DNA from 3 places in the Paenibacillus sp. OT2-17 genome. Region 1 is predicted to be linked to each of the others. Evidence: riboswitches for the same ligand, from Rfam matches in the RefSeq annotation. Region 1 holds a riboswitch; each other region holds the start of a gene.
The links. A riboswitch is a leader RNA that binds a small molecule or an ion and turns the genes downstream of it on or off. The one in region 1 is predicted to bind cobalamin.
Positions count from the first base shown of each region.

Region 2: linked by a shared signal. The riboswitch ahead of metE (5-methyltetrahydropteroyltriglutamate--homocysteine S-methyltransferase) and the one ahead of cobJ (precorrin-3B C(17)-methyltransferase) in region 1 are both predicted to bind cobalamin.
Region 3: linked by a shared signal. The riboswitch ahead of GRP75_RS00210 (ABC transporter substrate-binding protein) and the one ahead of cobJ (precorrin-3B C(17)-methyltransferase) in region 1 are both predicted to bind cobalamin.

Region 1 is NZ_WUDQ01000027.1:897-5,742, reverse strand. Features, by position in the region: gene GRP75_RS07720 (GerAB/ArcD/ProY family transporter) at 1-559, shown strand, start outside; gene GRP75_RS07715 (uroporphyrinogen-III synthase) at 661-1,512, shown strand; gene GRP75_RS07710 (LOG family protein) at 1,719-2,273, shown strand; cobalamin riboswitch at 2,331-2,516, shown strand; gene cobJ (precorrin-3B C(17)-methyltransferase) at 2,828-4,624, shown strand; partial or broken gene GRP75_RS07700 (CbiX/SirB N-terminal domain-containing protein) at 4,717-4,846, shown strand, end outside.
Region 2 is NZ_WUDQ01000054.1:2,636-7,481, forward strand. Features, by position in the region: gene GRP75_RS10320 (anaerobic ribonucleoside triphosphate reductase) at 1-1,536, shown strand, start outside; gene nrdG (anaerobic ribonucleoside-triphosphate reductase activating protein) at 1,533-2,030, shown strand; cobalamin riboswitch at 2,207-2,402, shown strand; gene metE (5-methyltetrahydropteroyltriglutamate--homocysteine S-methyltransferase) at 2,563-4,846, shown strand, end outside.
Region 3 is NZ_WUDQ01000001.1:49,321-54,166, forward strand. Features, by position in the region: gene nikB (nickel ABC transporter permease) at 1-348, opposite strand, end outside; gene GRP75_RS00210 (ABC transporter substrate-binding protein) at 364-1,944, opposite strand; cobalamin riboswitch at 2,162-2,365, opposite strand; gene GRP75_RS00215 (nucleobase:cation symporter-2 family protein) at 3,053-4,360, opposite strand; gene GRP75_RS00220 (xanthine phosphoribosyltransferase) at 4,354-4,846, opposite strand, start outside.

The DNA.
Region 1 (4,846 bases):
GATTTCTGGGAAGAGCTATAATGGGCGTAGTGCGTGGTATGGGCATTTGCTCGGAACCGCATTTCTGACCATGCTGATGTTGCTGTCGGAGTTGGTTATTGGTGTTCCTATCTTGTCCCGGCTATTTTATCCATCCTATGAACTAGTGCGTCAATTGCAGCTAACGGACTTTCTGGATCGGTTCGACTTGTTCGTGGCCGCACTGACCGTACCGACCTTTCTTACGAAGATTGGGGTTGACCTGTACGTTACCAGTTTGGCAGTAAAGCGTATGTTTGCCCATGCATGGGGAAGTCTGATGGTTTGGCCCGTAGGTTTGTTGGGTTACGTCTGTTCGTTTATGCTGTTCTCCAACATCGTGCAAATTTATGATTTCAGCCGGGAGTGGACCGCGGTGATGATCATTTTTTTTGTTATCATGCCCTTGTTGCTATGGATGTTGCTCCGACCCAAATCTAAAGGGAGAGGCGGAGATGATAAGGCATCTAACGGAGAGCGGGATAGCAGTAGTCAGAAAGAAAGCCAGCATGGAGGCAGAACAGGACATGACCACTTATAAGATTACTGTATTTATCGGAAAAGTAATTCTTATTTGTCTTTTACCCCTCTGATTGTATACTTGGTAGAAAGAAATACGACTTCTACAAGGGAGGCAACAGAATGGCACAACGCATGGCAGGTAAGAGAGTCGCTCTTGCTGGTCCCCGTAAAGCAGAAGAAATGGCGCTGCTAGTTGTGAAGATGGGGGGTGAGCCAGTACAGCGCCCGGCCCAGGGCACCGTTTTTTTGGATGATATCGAGCTGCGCAACGCTGTTGTATCGTGGGTGAAGCACCCTCCGGACTGGTACATCTTCACGACAGGTATGGGGCTGGATGCCCTGTTCGATATGGCAGAGGATATGGGCGTAGCCGAGCAGATCATGGAGTTGCTGCAATCTTCCAACATTGCAGCGCGGGGCTACAAGACGGTCAATGGACTCAAAAAGCGTGGCTTTACGCCAGCAGTACGAGACGAGGACGGAAGTTTGATCGGATTGACAGGAGCTTTCGCCCCATACGATCTGAAGGGGAAGGAAGTACTGTTGCAACTGCATGGCGATCCAGCTCCACGGTTGGTAAAGTGGCTGGACGAGCAGGGGGCAGTGACCCGCCAGGTACTTCCTTATAAGCATATCCCACCCGAGGAAGCAAAATTGCAGGCGTTACTGGAGGATATTATCCATCGTAATGTTGATGCTGTTACGTTCACAAGTGGTCCGCAAATCCGATTTTTGGCCCAATATGCCAGAGAGCAAAATCGAATCGAGGATTTACTGGAAGCTTTTCGTGAGGATGTGATTGCTGTATCCGTAGGGAAGGTGACTGCACAGTCCATTGTGGAAGAAGGGATTGACCGAGTCGTGTTTCCAACCGAAGAGCGCATGGGCGCGATGATGGTGGAGCTGGGTAAATATTTTGAACATAACGATTCGGTGCATGGCTGTGGTCTGAAGATCGTGAATGGTCATTGAAATGAGATAGAAATTATAAATGCAGTATGCTAAAAAATGAACTTATATTTTGGGATACAGAGTAAAATAAAGATAAGGGCCTACGAGGTCTTTATCTTTTTTTGTTGGACATGCATCGACAAAGATTTTTGTTATAGCGAAAATGTTTATCTAATATAATGAATAAGTTTCGATGCATGATACTTAGGACAGGAGCTGAGACGTTAATGAATTCTATTTGCGTATTTGCCGGGTCCAGACCTGGACATTCATCGGTATATGTTGAGGCTGCAGGCAAGCTGGGGGAAGCCATGGCTCGCCATCATATCCGTCTGATCTATGGTGGCTCTAGCAGGGGGCTGATGGGAGAGGTGGCGGATGGAATGCTGGCGGGTGACGGTCAGGTCACTGGCATTATGCCCACCCTATTATTTGATGCAGAGATCATTCATCGGGGAGTTACCGAATTTATTGAGGTAGCAAGCATGCATGAGCGTAAAGCGGCAATGAGCGAGATGGCCGATGCGTTTATCGCTCTTCCGGGTGGCTTGGGAACCTTCGAGGAGCTATTCGAGGTATTGTGCTGGGCGCAAATCGGGATTCATCGCAAGCCCATTGGGCTGTTGAATGTGAATGGATATTTTGACCCGTTAGTAGAAATGGTGCGTCATAGCGTGCAAGAAGGGTTTACCGGGGCCGAGCACCCAGCGTTATTAAGTATCTCTGCGGACCCGGACGAATTGCTACATATGTTAAAAAATAAAGCAGAGAACTTGAAATAAAGCGTTTTTCGTGCTTGCACAACTGATTGAGGCAAGGTTATGATAAGACCCATAATCAAATAGCGGACAGACAAGGTGCCTTTGCGGTTGAGCAAAGGGTAACAGGGAATCGGGTGCAAATCCCGAGCGGTCCCGCCACTGTAAGGAAGAGGATTTTTTAAAATGGTCACTCGTGAAAAACGGGGAAGACGAAAGAATCCGTTGATGCCAAGCCAGGAGACCTACCTTGATCTGTATGCACCGTTAACCTTCGCGGAGAGGATGGGTGTACGAAATCAGGAAATCAGGCACACGTTGCTTTTTCCATGTTGGCTAGAGGTTTGCGTGGATATGAACGTGCAGCAGCGTTTGAAACGTAAACAGTCAGATGGAAAACAACGGCAGGCTGGAGGAAGACAAATAGTGTCTTCTTACGCTGTTTGTTCGTCTGATGAGAGATGCGTACATAGAAACCCCATCCGGGCAGGATGGGGTTTTTTTGAGTTACACGATGTGCATAAATCATTGAAATAGATAGCATAGCTGCCCTGAAAAGGATGAATAGGAGGAGCACGATGAGCCCATTAGGAAAATTGCTGGTGATTGGATTTGGACCAGGAGATATGGAACATATCACAAAACGGGCGCTGGATGCGCTGGCCGAAAGTGAGGTCATTATCGGCTACAATACCTACGTTGATTTGATCCGTCCGTTGTTGAACGGACAGGAGATTGTACGCACAGGAATGACAGAGGAAGTGAGCCGTGCGCAGGAGGCGGTTCGCCAAGCAGAGATGGGCAAGAAGGTAGCTGTCATTTCCAGTGGAGATGCAGGAGTCTATGGTATGGCAGGGCTGGTGTATGAGGTGCTGATGCAAAAAGGCTGGCGACGCGAGGACGGAGTTGAGGTAGAAGTCGTACCGGGGATCTCGGCTATTCAGTCCTGTGCTTCACTGTTGGGGGCGCCAGTTATGCATGATGCGTGCACGATCAGTCTGAGTGATCATCTGACCCCATGGGAAACGATTGTGAAGCGCGTAGAAGCAGCGGCTTCGGCCGATTTTGTGATTGCATTATACAACCCGCGCAGTGGTCGGCGTACCCGCCAGATTGTGGAGACGCAGTCCATTTTGCTGCGTTACCGCGATCCGCAAACTCCAGTCGGGTTGGTGAAAAGTGCTTATCGTGAACGTCAGCAAGTTATTGTAACGACGCTGGAAGATATGCTGAACCATGACATTGGGATGCTGACGACTGTAATCATCGGCAATTCCTCGACGACGGTGTATGACGGCTTGATTGTGACTCCGCGCGGATATCAGCGCAAATACACATTAGATGCGACCGAGCAGGCACTCAAGCCGCACCAGCGTCTCCGCACGGAAGCGGAGCCGTGGTCGCTGGGCGCACAAGAGGATACACCGCAGGCAGGTGCAGCCCCGACTACGCCCGCTGGACCCTCCGCGAGCGGCGCTGCGGTTGCGACGCAGGCACGCCCGCAAGCGATGGCTGCCGTGCAGGCAACGACTGCTGTGCAAACCGGCGCAGCCCCGGCATCGCTGGCAGCAGAGGCACTAAGCCGTCTCGCTGTCGGCGGCAAGCTGCCTGGCGCAGCCAACGCTCGCTGGAGCGGGCAAGTGCCTACCGCCGAGAGCACCGCCGGAACGTTAGCGGTGGCCGGAGCGGGGGCTACGGCTGGAATGGCGACAGGCGGCTTTGGCAAGCCTGCGCTATTTGAGGTGGGCGTTTCCCCGGGTGTGGGAAACAAGAAGTTCACCGCTCGTCAGATGGCGCTGCTCGCCGAGGTAGCGGGTGATGACGGCGAGCTGGAATACACGCCAGATCATCAGATCGTGCTGCGCGTGCCGTGTGCAGACCCCGAGGAACTGGTCGGACGGCTGCGGGATGAACGATTCATTGTCATGCCGATTGGCGATGTGTTTAAGGTGAAGGCGTGCGACTTCTGCAATATGGAGAAGGATGACGCTGTGCCTGTGGCTGAGCATCTACAGGTTGTACTTGGCGGATTACAGGCACCCAAGGAAACGAGTATTGCTTTGAACGGATGCGGTATGGCCTGCTATGGAGCGGTGCTGGAGGATATCGGAATCGTCTATCGCAAGGGAGGATACGACCTCTTCCTCGGTGGCAAAAAATTCGGTCGCAATGCTCATGCCGCTCAGCCCGTAGCGGAAGGAATTCCGGGTGATCAGATTACTGATATCGTGGAGAACGTCATTGCTGAATATAAGGAAAAAGGGCATCCGAATGAGCGTTTTCATAAATTTTTTAAACGTGTAGGCGTCGTTGCGGGTTTCCGGCATGAAGATGCACCAGCAACGGTAGAAGTGAATGCGGTTTGTGGTGATTAATGGAATGAAGGCCTGATGAACTGGATACAAGCATATATATAAAATAGGGCGTCATGCAGGTTATCCCTATTAAAGAGGAGGAAAAAACAGCAGTGGATGCAATATTGTTGGTTGGACATGGAAGTCGGGACCCGGAGGGGAACCAGGAACTGCTAGAATTTGCACAGGCAGTGGCAGACCGGGTACCGGATATGTGCGTGGAAACCTGTTTCTTGGAGCTGG
Region 2 (4,846 bases), on a different contig from region 1:
GATTGGGACCTTGCCCCATACGTTGCCCGGTCCTTCCGCAAACATCTGCGCAAAGGACTTCGGTTGTTCGAGGAAGAGATAGAATCCCATCTGTCTGACGATGAACTACATATGGCCAATCCCCATTTGCAAGAAGTCTGCCCTCGTTCATACGCATTCGCACGCGAAGAAACGGAAACGGAAACCCGGCAGGCTGCTGAATCGCTCATTCATAACCTGAACACCATGAGCAGTCGGGCAGGTGGACAGATTCCATTCACTTCACTGAATTACGGAATGTGCACGTCTGCTGAAGGACGGCTTGTTACTCAATCGCTGCTGGAGGCCACTATTCGCGGCTTGGGCAGCGGGGAAACTCCTATTTTTCCGCAGCATATTTTCCAATGCAAAGAGGGAATCAACCAGGCAGAAGGCGACATCAATTATGATTTGTTCTTACGGGCGGTAGAATGCTCTAGCAGACGGATGTATCCCAATTTTGTGAATGTGGATGCTACCTTCAACTTGCCTTTTTACCGTGCTGATGACCCGGATACCATTATAGCGACAATGGGTTGCCGTACCCGCACCATTTCTGACCGTTTCGGTAGAAACCGGCAGAGTGGCAAGGGAAATCTCTCCTTCAATACCATTAATCTGGTGCGGCTTGGCATTGAGTATGGTATTTGCACAGGCAAACGCCTGACACCTGACCGTGATCGCTTTGATGCGAGACTGGAAGAAGTTATGCGCATTGCGGTGGATGGCCTAATCCATCGCTATCAAATCCAGACCAGCCAACCGGCCAAAGCCTCGGACTTTATGATGCGCGAAGGGGTATGGGAAGGTGGAGAACAACTGGCGCCAGATGATAAGGTGGGAAGCGTACTAAAGCACGGTACGCTTTCGATCGGGTTCATCGGGCTGGCTGAGTGCATGAAGGCACTATACGGGAAACACCACGGGGAGGATGATTTCGTATACCGCGAGGCACAGCGAATCATCACTTCCATGCGCGTGTATTGCGATCGAATGAGTGAATATCACAATTTAAATATTACATTGTTCGCTACGCCTGCCGAAGGTCTGTCGGGCAAGTTCACATTGCTGGATCAACGTGATTTCGGAATTATTCCTGAGGTAAATGATCGAGAATATTACACGAATTCTTTTCATATTCCCGTGTATTATACGCTCCCGGCTGCTCGTAAAATCAGCTTGGAAGCTCCGTTCCATAACCTCTGCAACGCTGGTGCGATTTCATACATCGAACTGGACGGCAATGCGCGGAATAACCCGGATGCGTTTCTTAAAATTGTTCAGTACGCGCTGCATCAGAACATCGGCTATTTCTCTATCAACCACCCGGTGGATCGTTGTACGGAATGTGGTTATGAAGGGATTATCGGGACAAGCTGCCCCCAATGTGGCACAGATGAGGAGCATACACACTTTCAGCGCTTACGTCGGGTAACCGGATATCTGACAGGAGATTATACCGTTCGCTTTAATGCTGCAAAACAGGCAGAAGTTCGAGACCGGGTGAAACATAAGTGAATTTGTGTGGCTACATTCCGGAATCTCTGAACGAAGGATACGGCCTGCGCACTGTCGTGTTTATTAGCGGTTGCCGTCATGCCTGTCCCGGATGCTTTAATCCAGCGTCGTGGAGCTTCCGTGCAGGTGAGCCATTTACACCCCAACGACAACAGGAAGTCATTCGTGACATCATGGATAATCCGTTGTTGGACGGACTGACTCTCTGCGGGGGAGATCCGTTTTTCTCAGCAGCAGAATGCTCGCAATTTGTGCGTGACTTCCGCGAGGCCTGTCCCGACAGAACCGTGTGGGCTTATACTGGCTTTGTCTATGAAGATTTACTCACAGATCAGGAGCGACAGGAGCTAGCGCTTTTGTGCGATGTGATTGTGGATGGTCGTTTTGTAGAACAGCAAAAAGACCTGACCCTTCCCTTCCGGGGCAGTCGCAACCAGCGTCTGGTAGATGTAAAAGCCAGTATTCAGGCAGGCTATACCGTTTCATTGGCTTAACGCGAAGTTTACCCGGCAAGATGCTATATATCTAAGACAAGTCCCCATCATGGGTAAGGCTTGTCTTTTTTTCATATAGCTAACTGTTTCCATTGGAGTTTCTATTGCGCATCCTGTAAGTTTCACTTATGATGGTGAACAAGTATACGAGTGCATAATTATTCGTCATACCTTAACCGCATAGCTTGGAGATAGGTGTCTGTTCTATTCAGATCAGGCTTAAAAGGGAAGCCGGTGCAAATCCGGCACGGTCCCGCCACTGTAAACGGGGAACTTTCAGCTGTTCATATATCCACTGGTCCACAGACCGGGAAGGAATGCTGAGAGTCATGATCCGTAAGTCAGGAGACCTGCCTATTTTAACAACATCGCAAGTACCTACGGAAGATAGGGAGGTGTTAAGAGCAGTCGCCGTATTTTTGATTTTTTAATCACGGAGGCATTCTTTCCCCTACTTATTTTTAACTCTGGGGGAAGAATGCCTTTTTTGGTACGTAAAAATAAAACAGCTACCCACTAGGAGGAAAAGTACATGTCCATTATTGAATGGCCTGAATTGTCCGGCTTGATTAGCAGTAATCTGGGATATCCGCGTATCGGCGAAAACCGGGAATGGAAGAAAGCACTGGAACGCTTCTGGAACGGCAGCATTAACGAAAGCGAACTGCAGACGGAGATGAAAAGATTACGGTTGGAGCATCTGAGCAAGCAGCGTGACAAGGGGATTGATCGCATTCCTGTCGGAGACTTCTCCTATTACGATCACATGCTGGATACATCTGTAATGTTCGGTCTGGTACCCGAACGGTTCAACCATCGTCCCGCAGGTCCGGTTCCTCTGTCCGTGTATTTTGGGATCGCTCGTGGACAGAAGGGAGCAACCGCCAGTGAAATGACCAAATGGATGAATACCAATTATCACTACATCGTTCCTGAATTGGCAAACGCAGTCCCGGTGTTCACTGAAAATAAACCCTTACAGGCTTATCGTGAAGCAAAACAAGAACTAGGCATTGATGGGAAACCGGTCCTCATCGGCCCCTATTCATTCGTTACCTTATCCAAAGGCTATGATCGTAAGGATTTGGCCACCATCGTACGAAGCTTCCTGCCACTGTACACCCGTATCCTGTCTGAACTAGCGGCAGAAGGCGTTCAGTGGGTCCAAATCGATGAACCTGTCCTAACCACCTCATTCCCGGCAGAGGATTTGGACATTATTCAGGAAGTCTATGAAGCTTTGACTCAAGCTGCGCCCTCCTTGAATATAATGCTGCAAACCTACTTTGGCAGCCTGGACCATTATGAGCGTCTGTCCGCACTTCCGGTACAGGGGCTGGGTCTTGATTTTGTGTATGATGATGGCGAAAATCTTCAGCATATATTGCAGCATGGCTTCCCTAAAGGAAAAACGCTGGGCGCTGGGGTTATTGACGGGCGCAATATATGGCGAAGCGACCTGAACGCTGTGGCTGCCCTGCTGGGTCAGTTAGCAGAACAAACCACTGCCGCACAGATTATCGTACAGCCATCATGCAGTCTGCTGCATGTGCCAGTCAGCCTGGAGGCAGAGCACAAGCTGGACAAGGAGCTGGTGCAAGCGCTGGCCTTTGCCGATGAAAAGCTGGAGGAAATCGCCGTCCTGACGGCTGCACTTGGCAAACACGATCCTTCCGCACTCGCCAAGCTTGAGCAAAGTGCGGATGCGGTAGCCCGTTTCAACAGTTCAGCGGCACGCGTACAGACAGCTGCCGATCTGGCCGACCTGTTGGCAAAAGAGCCTCTGTCACGCAGCGTTCCTTTCGCCGAGCGTCGTGAGATTCAGCAAAATAAGCTGAAGTTGCCTCCACTGCCTACGACGACCATTGGTAGCTTCCCGCAAACCGCCGAGATCCGCAAGGCCCGCCTGCACTATCGCAAAGGAGAATGGTCAGCCGAGCAATACCGGGCGTTCATCCAACAGCAAATTAAGGAATGGATTGATATTCAAGAGGACATTGGCATTGACGTGCTTGTTCATGGAGAATTTGAGCGGACCGATATGGTTGAATTTTTTGGCGAAAAGCTGAACGGCTTTGCTTTTACGCAAAACGGATGGGTGCAGTCCTACGGCTCCCGCTGTGTTAAACCGCCGATTATATACGGAGACGTCTCCTTCAATCAGCCCATGACCGTGGAAGAAACGGCATTCGCCCAATCGTTAACCTCCAAGCCTGTTAAGGGAATGCTTACAGGCCCTGTGACCATTTTGAACTGGTCTTTTGAACGTAACGATATTCCTCGTAGTCAAGTTGCTTTACAGTTGGCTCTGGCATTACGGGCAGAGGTAGAGGCACTGGAACAAGCGGGCATCGGCATGATTCAGGTCGATGAGCCTGCAATTCGTGAAGGGCTTCCACTGAAAAAAGAACAACAGCAAGCCTATCTGGACTGGGCGGTTCAAGCCTTCCTTGTGACCACGGCCACCGTTGAGCCTGCGACCCAAATCCATACGCACATGTGCTATTCCGAATTTCAGCATATGATTCAGTCCATCTCCGATATGGATGCCGACGTTATATCTATTGAAACTTCGCGAAGTCACGGAGAACTGATTGTCAGCTTTGAAGATCAGGTATACGACAAGGGCATCGGTCTGGGCGTGTACGATATCCACAGTCCGCGCATCCCCGATGTATCTGAAATGCTAAGCATGATCCAGCGTGCCCTGCGCGTATTGCCATCAGATTTGTTCTGGGTTAATCCGGACTGTGGTCTGAAAACCCGCACCAAGGAGGAATCTGTCGCCGCCTTGCGACTAATGGTACAAGCGGCTC
Region 3 (4,846 bases), on a different contig from region 1:
CGTAAGCACCGTCATGACGGCAAAGCCCGCAGCAGCTAGCTCCACAGTAGCAGGCAGTCTGTTCCACAGTTCGGCTAGCACGGATTCCTTGGATACATACGAGGTGCCCCAATGCCCTGTGAACACATCCCGCAGCCAGTTCACATATTGAATATGAAACGGTTCGTTTAAGCCCAGTTCCTGCCGTAGCGTCGTCAACGCCTCCTCAGAGGCAGGGACATTATGCGCGGTGAGCAAAATGGTAGCAGGGTCTCCAGGAGCCAGGCGCATCAGTACAAAAGTCAGCGTGGATACAACGAATACAATGATGAGCAGCTGCGCCACACGTTCCAGTATAAAACGAATCATAGGATACGCCGCTCGTTATTCCGCAATATCGGATTGCGCTGTAATGTAGTAATACTCGATCGGATGGGGTGTAAAACCCTCTACCCCTTTTTTCACACCAAACACATTGTCAGGATGCACAATGAACGACTGTGGCAAATCCGTATTGATGATATCCAGCGCTTGTAGTGTCACGGCATTACGCTGCGCTGTATCCTTCGCCAGCTTCAAGCTGTTAAGAATACTCTCTAGCGGTTTGGAACTATAACGGCTTACATTGGCTTCGCTTTTCGAAAAATAAAACATGTCCATAAAATATTGCGGCTCTCCTGTATGAGCAGTAAGCATACTGTACATAGCAAAATCCCAATCGTTTTTGGTCAACGCCTCGTCGATATTTTCCACCTTGCGAATCTTGACCTGGATTCCCTCTTTTAGCAATTGGCTTTGGATGACCTCAGCCATAACAGAGAGTTCCGGACGCTGAGGAAAAGTCAGCAGCGTAACCTCGAACGGCTTGCCTTGCTTAGTCCATGTCCCTTGGGCGTCCTTCTGCCAGCCATCCTTCGTTAACAGCTGATCCGCCGTTCCGTCCAGCGCTTTACGCTCAACTTTACCGAAGGGAAGAATGCTCGGGAACGGACTGCTTGCTTCCGTACCGAAGCCTCTCATGACGGCGCTCACAATCGATGTGCGCGGAATCAGGCTGTCCACCACCTTACGGTTCGCCGCATCCTCGAATACTGGCGATTCCATATTGTACACGATCATATGGGTGCGCAAGGAGGGAGCCGACAGCACTTGTAGCTTGTCGTTCTTTTTCAGTACCTCTGCGTTATCAACCGGAATATCCGTCGCTACGTCCACCTCGCCGGATTGCAGCGCCATCAGACGCGAATTCCCGTCCGTAATGAACTTCATCGTCGCTTCAGCCAGTCGTGCCTTCTCGCCCCAATATCCGTCATAACGCTCTACGACCAACGATTGGTCCTTGTTGAACGCTTTAATTTTAAAGGCGCCTGTCATTGCTGGGTAACTCTGCTCATCTTTCATCGATGCCACATCCAGTACAATCGTCGATGGATCAGCTAGATTGGACACCAGCGCCGCGTTCGGCTGGTTTGTCGTGATTTTCAAGGCCAGCGGGCCGCTTACATCAATGGACTTCACATTCAGTAAATCCTTTGCCAGATGGCTTTTCTCGATAGAGCGCAGCAAAGACGCTTTTACACCTGCTGCATCCATACTCTTTCCATCATGAAAAGTGACTTTATCCTGCAAGCTGAACGTCCAAACTGTAGGACTATCCTGCTTCCACTCCTTTGCCAGCCAAGCCACAGGCTCCAGCTTTTCATTCAAACGTACCAGTGTCTCACCTGCACCGGATCGCATCACATCCCAGCTATTATCTCCGTGCGGGTCAACGCCTGACGGTTTCCATGTATACGCCATTATCAGCTTTTTACCTGTCGCTGTTTGTTGTGCTGACGCGTTTTCACCTTTGCCGGAGCTATCCGACGTCTTATTGCTGGCACATCCCGAAAGAGCCATAACTGCCAGCAACAGCATCCCCCCTGTACATATCAACCATGAACGCCTGCTACGATTGCTAATCATTCAATGAATCCCCCTCTATCTTGTAAAATCATATAAACCTAACGCAAAACGCGAAAAAAGCATTCCGGACCACTTGATCAGCAGTCAGAAATGCTTTCATTATAAAATGTCAAAACTCACCTCGAAGCCAGCTCCAAAAACATAGAAGGGATCAGATCGGTTTCAGACATTCTGTATGCAGCACGCCTAACCACCTCCCCAGCATCCCGTGGGTCTGACAGTGATGTCAAAACAGGCAGGTCTCCTGACTCCAGGCGTATCTTTCAGGCCTTCCCGGTTCTTCACAGTTCCAGTGGCTGTTCTGAAAGCTCCAGCAGTATCCTGCTGATGCCTGTATACAGTGGCGGGTCCGTGTCGGAATCTACCGAACTTCCCTTTTAAGTGAACACGCTCAACAACTATCCACATGGTCTCAACAAAACCCCGTACATAGAGTCGTCCGGCTCACACCTGTTTTCTTCCTTTATTTCTTTCCATTACGATCTTATTTTGTTGTCACAGGCTTGTCAATAAATGCTGCACAATAATTTAAATTTGAACGATGTGGCGAGAATGAAGGTGATGTCTATTCATTGCGTGCACGAAATGAACGTGCTAAAATTAGGTATATAGATAATCATCGTGTCCGTATACTAAAAAGAGTCTTCGCCGCGCCAACGGCAAAGACTCTTAGGACTTGAAAGGCTGTGGATCACCCACGGCGCGCTGCATAACTAATGGTTAATGCAAACGAAACCCACCGTTAGGGGCCAACCTAATTACGCGGTGGGTTTTCGCTTGTTCCGAAATTTCCGACGTAGCCAGCGATAAAGTTTACGAATGCTAAACACCAGGCTTAGTAACGTAACCATCCAACGCAACACATCGTAGCACGACACAAGTGTGACCATCGGCTTCACCCCCTTTCGGGAAGCTGCACCGTGGTCCGAAAACATCCACCACTATTCAAAATCCATAAGGTAAATTATACCACTACCTCGCCCACTACTCTAGCAAATTCCTCTAGTAAATAAATCAACTTAAGAGCTAACTTTAGCGCCACTGCACAGTCGGACAGGGTCAATATCTATATGTCCCCAGACGGCAAGGGTTTATTTATCCCTAATCATCAAACCTTCTGTGGAACCTCCTGAACCGTCACGCTTTTGACAGATTCGCCCTGTTTTCTCGTCAAAACGATGTTCAAGACAATCGCTGTAATCGAGCCCGAAACGATACCATTTTGCAACAGCATTTTGGCAAAGCTCGGCAGCTGGTCGAACATTTGTGGCAGAACGGCAGAGCCTAGGCCCACAGCAATGCTGCATGCTGCGATCAGCAGATTGCTTTCCTTCCGCAGATCCACTTCTGACAGAATAGACATGCCTGATGCAGCGACCGAGCCGAACATGACGATCATCGCTCCGCCCAGCACAGCATTAGGAATCACAGTCGTTAAGGCAGCCAGCTTAGGAAGCAAACCAAGAACAACCATGATACCGCCCGCAGCAAAAATAACGTTCCGCGATTTGACGCGTGTGAGTGAAATCAGACCCACATTTTGCGAGAAAGCTGTATAAGGAAACGCGTTAAAAATACCCCCAAGCATAATCGCAAGTCCTTCGGAACGCAGACCATTGACGATCTGCTTCTGCTCCACCTTCTGATCAATTGCTTTGCCAACTGCCAAATAAACGCCTGTAGACTCAACCATACTGACAATATTGACGATAATCATCGTACAAACTGCCATAATGCTAAACTCTGGCTTACCAAAATAAAACGGCTGTGCAACACTCACCCATGAAGCCTCCGCCACGGGAGCAAAATGCACCATTCCCATTCCATAAGCAACCACTGTGCCCGCGAACAACCCAATAAGCACGGAAATCGAGCGCAAAAAGCCTTTTGCCAACCGATTCACAAGCAGAATAACCAGTAGTGTGACTAACGCCAACAGCAAATTACGTGGCTGTCCAAAATCCGCGCTGCCCTGCCCCCCTGCTACATTGTTCATCGCCACCGGAATAAGGGATAGACCGATAATCGTAACCACCGAACCCGTAACCACCGTCGGGAAAAAGCGTAGCAGCTTGCCATACAACGGTGCCGCTAACACCACGAATATACCAGACAAAATAATGGCACCATACGCTGTCGCTAAATTTGAGGTCGAAGCAATCGCGATGATGGGCCCTACTGCCGTAAACGTACAACCTAAAATGACAGGCAGTCTACTACCGAAAAAGCGTGTCCCCATAATCTGTAATAACGTAGCAATCCCGCAAGTGAACAGATCGGCAGCCACCAAATAAGCCATCTGGGCTGGCGTCAGGTGCAATGCTCCCCCTACAATTAGAGGTACAGCAATTGCTCCAGCGTACATCGCCATGACATGCTGGAAGCCCAGCGCGAATAACTTTTGTTTACTTAACATCCCACATTCTCCTTAACGGGAGGAATCACCGCGCCAGCTTCCTCTATAAAATGAACCTCGCCTGGTGCCATGGAAGCGATACGCGCAAGAGAGCGCACAGCAATGCCTCTCTGCTCCAACAGTCCACGACCTTCCTGGAAGCTCTTCTCAATCACACAGCCAACCCCGGCCAGCTCCGCTCCTGCTTCCTTCACAATATCCGTAAGTCCAACCAATGCTGCGCCAGTAGCCAAAAAATCATCTACGATTAGCACATGGTCGCTGGCATCGAGATATTTTTGGGAAATACTCACCTGATAGGTTTCCTGCCGAGTGAATGAATGAACCTCAGCGAAGTATACCTGCTCATTCAGCGTGATTGCCTTCTTTTTCTTCGCATAAATGAACGGGACCCCCAAGGCAATAGCAGTAGCCATAGCAAATTGAATACCACTAGCTTCAATTGTAAGCACCTTGGTGATCGGAGCACTGCCGAAAAGGCGTGCA